DNA from 3 places in the Solibacillus sp. FSL W8-0372 genome. Region 3 is predicted to be linked to each of the others. Evidence: a T-box and tRNA genes for the amino acid it is inferred to sense, from the RefSeq annotation. Region 3 holds a T-box; the other regions hold tRNA genes.

Region 1 (3,249 bases), 1.9 Mb from region 3:
GCACTAATTGCATCATGCAAAAATAGAGTAGCACCTTTACCAACCTGTTGATCATAATAGGAAATAAAGCGCTCATCGTATATATACATTTGTGCTAATCCTAGATGCGCTTCTTTCGTATATTTTGCCCAAGAAAAGCTTAACCAACGTTTATGAAGCTCTGCAACCTCCATAGCAATTGCTGAAGTAGTATCTCCTTGTTCCATCGCTTCTTTTAAGCGTTCAAACAACTGCTTCTCTAATTGCTGCATAGCTTCATATTGTTCTTCTGACATATTTTTCAGTTTGCCGTAGCTTGCTTCAACTTGTTCCTCACCATATTTTTTACGAATTTCCTGCCCGTAGTTTTGTTCGTTTTCTTCCACTAATTTATTTTTGAACACTTTAAACTTCTCTTCATTTGTCATTTTAATATCCCCTTCCAACATATTGATTGTTTGATTTATTGTCTCAAGTAAATTATCGAGATAATTTCTCTTTTTTTGTAAAAGCCCGTATTGTTTTTTTAACACTTCTTTTACTTCAAAATTTGGATCGTTTAATAAATTTTTAATCTCTTCTAGCTTAAAATCTAGCTCCCGATAAAACAGAATTTGTTGAAGTCGATCAATATCAGATTGATTATATTTTCTATAACCATTTTGCTCGACCACTGAAGGCTTTAACAAATCAATTTCATCATAGTACCTTAATGTTCGTGCACTTACACCTGATAACTTTGCCAACTCATTTATTAGCATGCCATCACCTCTTATTAAGTACTATAAAGGATGACGTAACGTAAAGGTCAATGAAAATTTGTTATAAATTGAATTTTTATTTTAAATATAATTGTGAAAGGATGATTTTTGAAAACAAAATATATCAATCGATATTACACTAAAAAAAAGAAGCATTCCTAATCATTTAGGATGCTTCCAAAAAATTTTTTAATCTTGAAATTAACTCACTCAAGTACATTTGCGGTAATGTAGACATTTGTTTTAAATTAATATTTTTCATTTCAAAAAATTTAACATCATTTTCATAGCGAAATACTGTCACTTCGATCTCCTTCACTTCTCCTTGAGCCAATTGCATAAAATGTTCCCATTTAGCACGATACATTCCATCAACTTCTTCACGTTGAATGGAAAACTGCTCAAACCCTCCTACCAACTCAAAAACAAAAATATTGGCAAACTCATTATCTTTTATTAATTCATTTTCGATACTATATGGAATTACTCCCAATGATTTTAATTGGGGAAACTTAGCGGTAATACCTATTTCCTCTTCAAGTTCTCGCACTCCATCTTCAACAGTTTCTGTAGAAAGTAAATGACCTGCAGCAGTAATATCGTATTGGCCTGGGTAATCTTTTTTATATTTACTTCTCAGTTGAAAGTAAATATGCCACTCTGCGTTAATTTTTCAATAACCCAACAATGGAATACTTCATGCCAATATCCTCTTTCATGAATTATTTCACGGTGTTTAAAACCTATTTCTTTATAATTTTTATCAAATATTTTTAAAAGCTCTGTCAAATCATCATCCCCTTATATACAAAAAAGCTAAGTACGTGTAACAGTACTTAGCTTTTTTCTCTTCTTATGTATGACCCGTACGGGATTCGAACCCGTGTTACCGCCGTGAAAGGGCGGTGTCTTAACCACTTGACCAACGGGCCGATGGCGGAGACAGAGGGATTTGAACCCTCGCGCCGCTTACGCGACCTACACCCTTAGCAGGGGCGCCTCTTCAGCCTCTTGAGTATGTCCCCATAATATAAAATGGCTCCGAAGGCAGGACTCGAACCTGCGACCTGCCGGTTAACAGCCGGATGCTCTACCAACTGAGCTACTTCGGAATAATAAATTATTTGGTGGGCCTAAATGGACTCGAACCATCGACCTCACGCTTATCAGGCGTGCGCTCTAACCAGCTGAGCTATAGGCCCTTATTTAAAAAACTGGAGCGGGTGATCGGAATCGAACCGACAACATCAGCTTGGAAGGCTGAGGTTTTACCACTAAACTACACCCGCATAAATGGTGGGTTTGGACGGAATCGAACCGCCGACACTTAGAGCTTCAATCTAATGCTCTACCAACTGAGCTACAAACCCACAAATGGCGGTCCCGACCGGGATCGAACCGGCGATCTCCTGCGTGACAGGCAGGCATGTTAACCGCTACACCACGGGACCATTTGGTTGCGGGGACAGGACTTGAACCTGTGACCTTCGGGTTATGAGCCCGACGAGCTACCACTGCTCCACCCCGCGATAATACTATTTTCTTTAACCCTGTTTTAGTTACCCAGCAAATAAATGGAGGAGGTAGAGGGATTCGAACCCCCGCGCGGTGTTACCCGCCTGTCGGTTTTCAAGACCGATCCCTTCAGCCAGACTTGGGTATACCTCCATAATAACTATTGATTTAACTGGTGGACCTTACAGGACTCGAACCTGTGACCGGACGGTTATGAGCCGTCTGCTCTAACCAACTGAGCTAAAGGTCCTTAAGATAGCGGCGGAGGGAGTCGAACCCACGACCTTTCGGGTATGAACCGAATGCTCTAGCCAGCTGAGCTACACCGCCAGGATCTTTATTGGTTACATATTTATGGTGGAGCCTAGCGGGATCGAACCGCTGACCTCCTGCGTGCAAGGCAGGCGCTCTCCCAGCTGAGCTAAGGCCCCATAAATAATGGTCGGAATGACAGGATTCGAACCTACGACCCCTTGGTCCCAAACCAAGTGCTCTACCAAGCTGAGCTACATTCCGAAATTTGGCGCGCCCGGCAGGAGTCGAACCCACAACCTTCTGATCCGTAGTCAGACGCTCTATCCAATTGAGCTACGGGCGCAAATTATATTGTAAAGATGGTGCCGAGGGCCGGAATCGAACCGGCACGGTGATCACTCACCGCAGGATTTTAAGTCCTGTGCGTCTGCCAGTTCCGCCACCCCGGCATTTTTTGGAGCGGAAGACGAGGTTCGAACTCGCGACCCCCACCTTGGCAAGGTGGTGTTCTACCACTGAACTACTTCCGCAAAATGCATAAGATATTTTTACTCTGACAGTATATAAAATTAAAATGGTGCGGGTGAAGGGAGTCGAACCCCCACGCCTTGCGGCGCTAGATCCTAAGTCTAGTGCGTCTGCCAATTCCGCCACACCCGCAGCAGACAATATAAAACTGGTGAGCCATGAAGGACTCGAACCTTCGACCCTCTGATTAAAAGTCAGATGCTCTACCAAC
Region 2 (3,249 bases), 1.9 Mb from region 3:
GAGACCTACAAGTCGAGCAGGGTCGAAAGACGGGCTTAGTGATCCGGTGGTTCCGCATGGAAGGGCCATCGCTCAACGGATAAAAGCTACCCCGGGGATAACAGGCTTATCTCCCCCAAGAGTCCACATCGACGGGGAGGTTTGGCACCTCGATGTCGGCTCATCGCATCCTGGGGCTGTAGTCGGTCCCAAGGGTTGGGCTGTTCGCCCATTAAAGCGGTACGCGAGCTGGGTTCAGAACGTCGTGAGACAGTTCGGTCCCTATCCGTCGTGGGCGTAGGAAATTTGAGAGGAGCTGTCCTTAGTACGAGAGGACCGGGATGGACACACCGCTGGTGTACCAGTTGTCTTGCCAAAGGCATCGCTGGGTAGCTATGTGTGGACGGGATAAGTGCTGAAAGCATCTAAGCATGAAGCCCCCCTCAAGATGAGATTTCCCATTACGCAAGTAAGTAAGACCCCTGAAAGACGATCAGGTAGATAGGTTCGAGGTGGAAGTGCGGTGACGCATGTAGCTGACGAATACTAATCGGTCGAGGACTTAACCACATTTTATTGCACAATTCAATGAAACGTTTATCCAGTTTTGAAAGAATGAATATTTTTTCTAAGGGTTTCAAGACACAAGCTGGTCGAGGAAACGACTGAGTGATTGAAGGAGCGTACTTAAGTATGTGACTGAAAGAGCGAGGGAAGTTGACGAAGGATAGCGCCGTGTATTGGAAGCCGAAAATAGTGAAGTGATGATGGCAAAGAGGTCACACCCGTTCCCATACCGAACACGGAAGTTAAGCTCTTTAGCGCCGATGGTAGTTGGGGGCTTCCCCCTGTGAGAGTAGGACGTCGCTTCGCAAAAATATGGAGGATTAGCTCAGCTGGGAGAGCACCTGCCTTACAAGCAGGGGGTCGGCGGTTCGAGCCCGTCATCCTCCACCATTTCTAAATGCCGGTGTAGCTCAGTTGGTAGAGCAACTGACTTGTAATCAGTAGGTCGAGGGTTCGACTCCTTTCGCCGGCACCATTTAGAGAGCCATTAGCTCAGTTGGTAGAGCATCTGACTTTTAATCAGAGGGTCGAAGGTTCGAGTCCTTCATGGCTCACCAGTTTTATATTGTCTGCTGCGGGTGTGGCGGAATTGGCAGACGCACTAGACTTAGGATCTAGCGCCGCAAGGCGTGGGGGTTCGACTCCCTTCACCCGCACCATTTTAATTTTATATACTGTCAGAGTAAAAATATCTTATGCATTTTGCGGAAGTAGTTCAGTGGTAGAACACCACCTTGCCAAGGTGGGGGTCGCGAGTTCGAACCTCGTCTTCCGCTCCAAAAATGCCGGGGTGGCGGAACTGGCAGACGCACAGGACTTAAAATCCTGCGGTGAGTGATCACCGTGCCGGTTCGATTCCGGCCCTCGGCACCATCTTTACAATATAATTTGCGCCCGTAGCTCAATTGGATAGAGCGTCTGACTACGGATCAGAAGGTTGTGGGTTCGACTCCTGCCGGGCGCGCCAAATTTCGGAATGTAGCTCAGCTTGGTAGAGCACTTGGTTTGGGACCAAGGGGTCGTAGGTTCGAATCCTGTCATTCCGACCATTATTTATGGGGCCTTAGCTCAGCTGGGAGAGCGCCTGCCTTGCACGCAGGAGGTCAGCGGTTCGATCCCGCTAGGCTCCACCATAAATATGTAACCAATAAAGATCCTGGCGGTGTAGCTCAGCTGGCTAGAGCATTCGGTTCATACCCGAAAGGTCGTGGGTTCGACTCCCTCCGCCGCTATCTTAAGGACCTTTAGCTCAGTTGGTTAGAGCAGACGGCTCATAACCGTCCGGTCACAGGTTCGAGTCCTGTAAGGTCCACCAGTTAAATCAATAGTTATTATGGAGGTATACCCAAGTCTGGCTGAAGGGATCGGTCTTGAAAACCGACAGGCGGGTAACACCGCGCGGGGGTTCGAATCCCTCTACCTCCTCCATTTATTTGCTGGGTAACTAAAACAGGGTTAAAGAAAATAGTATTATCGCGGGGTGGAGCAGTGGTAGCTCGTCGGGCTCATAACCCGAAGGTCACAGGTTCAAGTCCTGTCCCCGCAACCAAATGGTCCCGTGGTGTAGCGGTTAACATGCCTGCCTGTCACGCAGGAGATCGCCGGTTCGATCCCGGTCGGGACCGCCATTTGTGGGTTTGTAGCTCAGTTGGTAGAGCATTAGATTGAAGCTCTAAGTGTCGGCGGTTCGATTCCGTCCAAACCCACCATTTATGCGGGTGTAGTTTAGTGGTAAAACCTCAGCCTTCCAAGCTGATGTTGTCGGTTCGATTCCGATCACCCGCTCCAGTTTTTTAAATAAGGGCCTATAGCTCAGCTGGTTAGAGCGCACGCCTGATAAGCGTGAGGTCGATGGTTCGAGTCCATTTAGGCCCACCAAATAATTTATTATTCCGAAGTAGCTCAGTTGGTAGAGCATCCGGCTGTTAACCGGCAGGTCGCAGGTTCGAGTCCTGCCTTCGGAGCCATTTTATATTATGGGGACATACTCAAGAGGCTGAAGAGGCGCCCCTGCTAAGGGTGTAGGTCGCGTAAGCGGCGCGAGGGTTCAAATCCCTCTGTCTCCGCCATCGGCCCGTTGGTCAAGTGGTTAAGACACCGCCCTTTCACGGCGGTAACACGGGTTCGAATCCCGTACGGGTCATACATAAGAAGAGAAAAAAACGCTAAGTACTTAGAAAAGTACTTAGCGTTTTTTGTATATTTTAATAATATGTTTCTATAATAGTAAGAAGAGACAAATGAATAAACATAGTATAAATCCGGTTGTATAACTGCTTATTCGAATTAACAATGTTCTAGAAAACTTTTATTGTATATTTATAGATAAACCTTCCAACAAAGTGTTTGATGTATTCTCCCTCGTTATAATGCAGAAATAACACCATTGGAGCTTTTCTAAAAGCAGGCGAATATAAAAACTTTTGTAGGGGTGAGTTGATAAAAAATCTACTCACCGTATATTACATTAATACATTTTAATTTTTAAAATGTATAGTTAATAGTAGTTAAAATTCTATATAATTTTAAATTTTATTATTCAAAAATAATACTCATAATATACAAATATGATTTATATTTATAAAAAATAAAAACAACTATTGAAAAAAAGGAGAAAAAATATTAAAATTTCGTTATGCTAAGTAATCGGTTTTATTAGAAATTGAGACAAGTTATTGTAAACATAGAAAAAAATATTATTTT
Region 3 (3,249 bases):
ATCAACAGATGCTACCCACATACGAATAATATCGGCACCATATTGCCCCATAACTTTGATTGGATCAATCGTGTTTCCTAGTGATTTGGACATTTTGCGTCCTTCACCGTCTAATACGAAGCCATGTGTTAATAGACCTTTATATGGTGCATGACCATTAATGGCAACAGATGTGATTAGTGACGAGTTGAACCAGCCACGGTGTTGGTCGGAACCTTCCAAATAAAGGTCTGCCGGATATTTCATACCGCGTTCAGCAAGTACACCTTGGTGAGATGAACCTGAGTCGAACCAAACATCCATAATGTCATTTTCTTTTGTAAATTTACCGTTCGGGCTACCTTCATGTGTAAAGCCTTCCGGTAATAAGTCTTTCGCCTCGCGCTGGAACCAAATATTTGAACCGTGCTCACGGAATAATTTTGAAACATGTGCAATCGTTTCAGGTGTAATAATTGGTTCGCCGTTTTCTGCATAGAAAATCGGAATTGGTACACCCCATGCACGTTGACGGGAAATTACCCAGTCACCACGGTCACGAATCATATTGTAAAGACGTGTTTCACCCCATGCAGGTGTAAAATCAGTTGCAGAAACTGCATCTAATAACTCGTTACGGAACATTTCTACAGATGCGAACCATTGTGGTGTTGCACGGTAAATTACTGGTTTTTTTGTACGCCAGTCATGTGGGTATGAGTGTTGGAATTTAGAAACGCTTAATAACGCGCCTTCTTCCTTTAATTTTTCAATTACAATTGGATTAGCTTTTTCATAGAATAACCCTTCAAAGCCAGGTGCTTCGTCCGTATAGCAACCACCGTTATCTACTGGTGATAAAATATCCAAGCCGTATTGTTTACCTACTTGATAGTCATCTTCACCATGTCCTGGTGCTGTGTGTACACATCCAGTACCAGCTTCAGCCGTTACGTGCTCACCAACCATTACTAATGAATCGCGTTTATAAATTGGGTGCTCAGCTACAATCATATCAAGGTCTGCGCCTTTTACTTCTTGAACAATTTGCGCATCTTCCCAACCGAATGTAGAAGCTAATTTATCTAATAAATCTTTTGCTACGATATATTTGCCGCCATTTGCTTCTACTACAGCATATGTGAATTCCGGATTCACTGAAATCCCTAAGTTTGCTGGAATTGTCCATGGTGTTGTTGTCCAAATAACAAATTTTGCATCTGCAGGAACAACTCCTTTTCCATCTTTAATACCAAATGCCACGTAGATTGAATACGACTCAACATCTTTATATTCAATTTCCGCTTCTGCAAGTGCAGATTCAGAAGATGGTGACCAGTAAACTGGTTTTAAACCTTTGTAAATATAGCCTTTTTCAGCCATTTTACCGAAAACTTCAATTTGGCGTGCTTCGAATTCCGGTTTTAATGTGATATAAGGATTTTCCCAATCACCACGTACACCTAGGCGTCGGAATTGACCCTTTTGGTTTTCCACTTGTTCATAAGCATATTTTTCACAAAGCTGACGGAATTCTGCTACCGACATCTCTTTACGCTTAACACCTTTATTTGTTAACGCCTGCTCGATTGGTAAACCGTGTGTATCCCACCCTGGAATATAAGGCACATGGAAACCTGTCATCGATTTTTGACGATTGATCATGTCTTTTAATACTTTGTTTAATGCATGCCCGATATGGATATCACCATTGGCATATGGAGGACCATCATGTAATACATAGTGTGGACGATCTTTTGTGCGCTCTAACACCAATTTATTGATGTCCATTTCATCCCATTGTGCCTGAACTTGCGGCTCCTTCGTTGGTAATCCTCCGCGCATCGGGAAGTCGGTTTTCGGCATTAATAACGTATCTTTATACTCTACCATTTAAAATTCCTCCTAATTATCTTAGTGATTGCTGATAACTCATTGTTGATTTCCATTCCGGATCGGGGGCCAACACGATGTTGGTCACGAATGCGTTGTCACAGGACGTGACGATTTTAGCATTCGTTCCATCTCTCCCCTCCATTCCAATCAACGTTTAAGCAAATGATTTAGCATTCTATATTAATCATAATTTTTTTAACGCTCTTAAGGATTTGGATACTTTTTAAACAACAAAAAAGCCCCTCCATCCCTTATAAAAAAGGGACGAGGAGCATTAGTCTCGTGGTACCACCCTAAATTCGCTAAAAATATAGCCTCATTAGACACTGTAACGTCGTGTTCTACGAAATAGCTTACTCAATTTCAGCTATTTAGCTCAGGAGTGATTTTCATTTTAACCTGCTTCGTTCGAGCTCCCACCGTCCTCGAATCGCTAAACCACAATGTTAAATTTACTGTCTCCGTCAACGCATGATGCATTATACATCCTATTCATTATTTTTCAGTATATGAAAAGGCTAGATGAAATGTCAAGCCCCCACTATTAATAGACCGCATTTTCATCATTTTGACTATCTTCATTTGTCTCATGACGATTATTATCCTGTATTTCTGTTAAATCGACATCATATTCTAACAAACGATCCCAATCATCCGTATTTAACAAATCTAGCTGAGCTTCTACCAGCATTTTAAAACGATTACGGAAAACTTTAGATTGCTTTTTTAATTCGTCAATTTCAATTGCAATTTTTCGTGCTTTTGTTAAGGCATCATTTACAATACGATCTGCATTTTTCTCGGCTTCTTTGACAATTAATTTTGCCTCTTTTTCTGAGTTGCGACGTACTTCACCCGCAGCCTCCTGTGCAACGATAATCGACTTTTGTAATGTGTCTTCCAAAGAATTATAATGATTCATTTGAGTAGACATCATTTTCACTTTCTCTTCCAGATCCTTTTTCTCACGCAAAATAATTTCATAGTCTTTAATAATCTGATCTAAAAACTCATTTACTTCGTCTTCAGCGTATCCACGGAATCCACGCGTAAATTCTTTATTATGTATATCAAGAGGGGATAATGGCATATCGTTCTACTCTCCTTTTTTACGTATGTTCTTAAGAGTATTATAATCGTTTCTCTAATGAATAACATCATATTTCCCCAAAAACAGTTGAAAATTTATACTTTTTGCTCTAAACGTCCTACTTGCAAACGTATTTTATCTTTTTTCGTACGCCCTTCTGTCATAATGACTTTCATGCGTCCATAGCCGCGCGCAGAAATAATATCCCCTTCCTGTAATTCGAAGGCAACCGCTTCACGCACTGTCCAATTTACTTTCACTTTGCCGGCCTGAATTAAACTTTG

The links. The T-box of region 3 lies ahead of ileS (isoleucine--tRNA ligase). A T-box ahead of a tRNA ligase gene usually reads a tRNA of that ligase, here a tRNA-Ile.
Region 1: it has a tRNA-Ile gene. The T-box ahead of ileS (isoleucine--tRNA ligase) is inferred to sense a tRNA for this amino acid. The anticodon was not compared.
Region 2: it has a tRNA-Ile gene. The T-box ahead of ileS (isoleucine--tRNA ligase) is inferred to sense a tRNA for this amino acid. The anticodon was not compared.

What each region holds. Positions count from the first base shown of each region.
Region 1 covers NZ_CP150204.1:2,891,441-2,894,689, forward strand. The annotation lists gene MKY13_RS14685 (MerR family transcriptional regulator) at 1-740, opposite strand, end outside; gene MKY13_RS14690 (NUDIX domain-containing protein) at 907-1,410, opposite strand; gene MKY13_RS14695 (hypothetical protein) at 1,377-1,529, opposite strand; tRNA gene MKY13_RS14700 (tRNA-Glu) at 1,601-1,672, opposite strand; tRNA gene MKY13_RS14705 (tRNA-Ser) at 1,675-1,765, opposite strand; tRNA gene MKY13_RS14710 (tRNA-Asn) at 1,777-1,852, opposite strand; tRNA gene MKY13_RS14715 (tRNA-Ile) at 1,866-1,942, opposite strand; tRNA gene MKY13_RS14720 (tRNA-Gly) at 1,956-2,029, opposite strand; tRNA gene MKY13_RS14725 (tRNA-Phe) at 2,035-2,110, opposite strand; tRNA gene MKY13_RS14730 (tRNA-Asp) at 2,116-2,191, opposite strand; tRNA gene MKY13_RS14735 (tRNA-Met) at 2,195-2,269, opposite strand; tRNA gene MKY13_RS14740 (tRNA-Ser) at 2,316-2,408, opposite strand; tRNA gene MKY13_RS14745 (tRNA-Ile) at 2,429-2,505, opposite strand; tRNA gene MKY13_RS14750 (tRNA-Met) at 2,512-2,585, opposite strand; tRNA gene MKY13_RS14755 (tRNA-Ala) at 2,611-2,686, opposite strand; tRNA gene MKY13_RS14760 (tRNA-Pro) at 2,695-2,771, opposite strand; tRNA gene MKY13_RS14765 (tRNA-Arg) at 2,777-2,853, opposite strand; tRNA gene MKY13_RS14770 (tRNA-Leu) at 2,871-2,959, opposite strand; tRNA gene MKY13_RS14775 (tRNA-Gly) at 2,966-3,040, opposite strand; tRNA gene MKY13_RS14780 (tRNA-Leu) at 3,086-3,170, opposite strand; tRNA gene MKY13_RS14785 (tRNA-Lys) at 3,188-3,249, opposite strand, start outside.
Region 2 covers NZ_CP150204.1:2,894,982-2,898,230, reverse strand. The annotation lists rRNA gene MKY13_RS14905 (23S ribosomal RNA) at 1-549, shown strand, start outside; rRNA gene rrf (5S ribosomal RNA) at 737-852, shown strand; tRNA gene MKY13_RS14895 (tRNA-Val) at 861-936, shown strand; tRNA gene MKY13_RS14890 (tRNA-Thr) at 946-1,021, shown strand; tRNA gene MKY13_RS14885 (tRNA-Lys) at 1,028-1,103, shown strand; tRNA gene MKY13_RS14880 (tRNA-Leu) at 1,121-1,205, shown strand; tRNA gene MKY13_RS14875 (tRNA-Gly) at 1,251-1,325, shown strand; tRNA gene MKY13_RS14870 (tRNA-Leu) at 1,331-1,419, shown strand; tRNA gene MKY13_RS14865 (tRNA-Arg) at 1,437-1,513, shown strand; tRNA gene MKY13_RS14860 (tRNA-Pro) at 1,519-1,595, shown strand; tRNA gene MKY13_RS14855 (tRNA-Ala) at 1,604-1,679, shown strand; tRNA gene MKY13_RS14850 (tRNA-Met) at 1,705-1,778, shown strand; tRNA gene MKY13_RS14845 (tRNA-Ile) at 1,785-1,861, shown strand; tRNA gene MKY13_RS14840 (tRNA-Ser) at 1,882-1,974, shown strand; tRNA gene MKY13_RS14835 (tRNA-Met) at 2,021-2,095, shown strand; tRNA gene MKY13_RS14830 (tRNA-Asp) at 2,099-2,174, shown strand; tRNA gene MKY13_RS14825 (tRNA-Phe) at 2,180-2,255, shown strand; tRNA gene MKY13_RS14820 (tRNA-Gly) at 2,261-2,334, shown strand; tRNA gene MKY13_RS14815 (tRNA-Ile) at 2,348-2,424, shown strand; tRNA gene MKY13_RS14810 (tRNA-Asn) at 2,438-2,513, shown strand; tRNA gene MKY13_RS14805 (tRNA-Ser) at 2,525-2,615, shown strand; tRNA gene MKY13_RS14800 (tRNA-Glu) at 2,618-2,689, shown strand.
Region 3 covers NZ_CP150204.1:876,686-879,934, reverse strand. The annotation lists gene ileS (isoleucine--tRNA ligase) at 1-1,872, opposite strand, end outside; T-box leader at 2,133-2,352, opposite strand; gene MKY13_RS04205 (DivIVA domain-containing protein) at 2,420-2,965, opposite strand; gene MKY13_RS04200 (RNA-binding protein) at 3,061-3,249, opposite strand, start outside.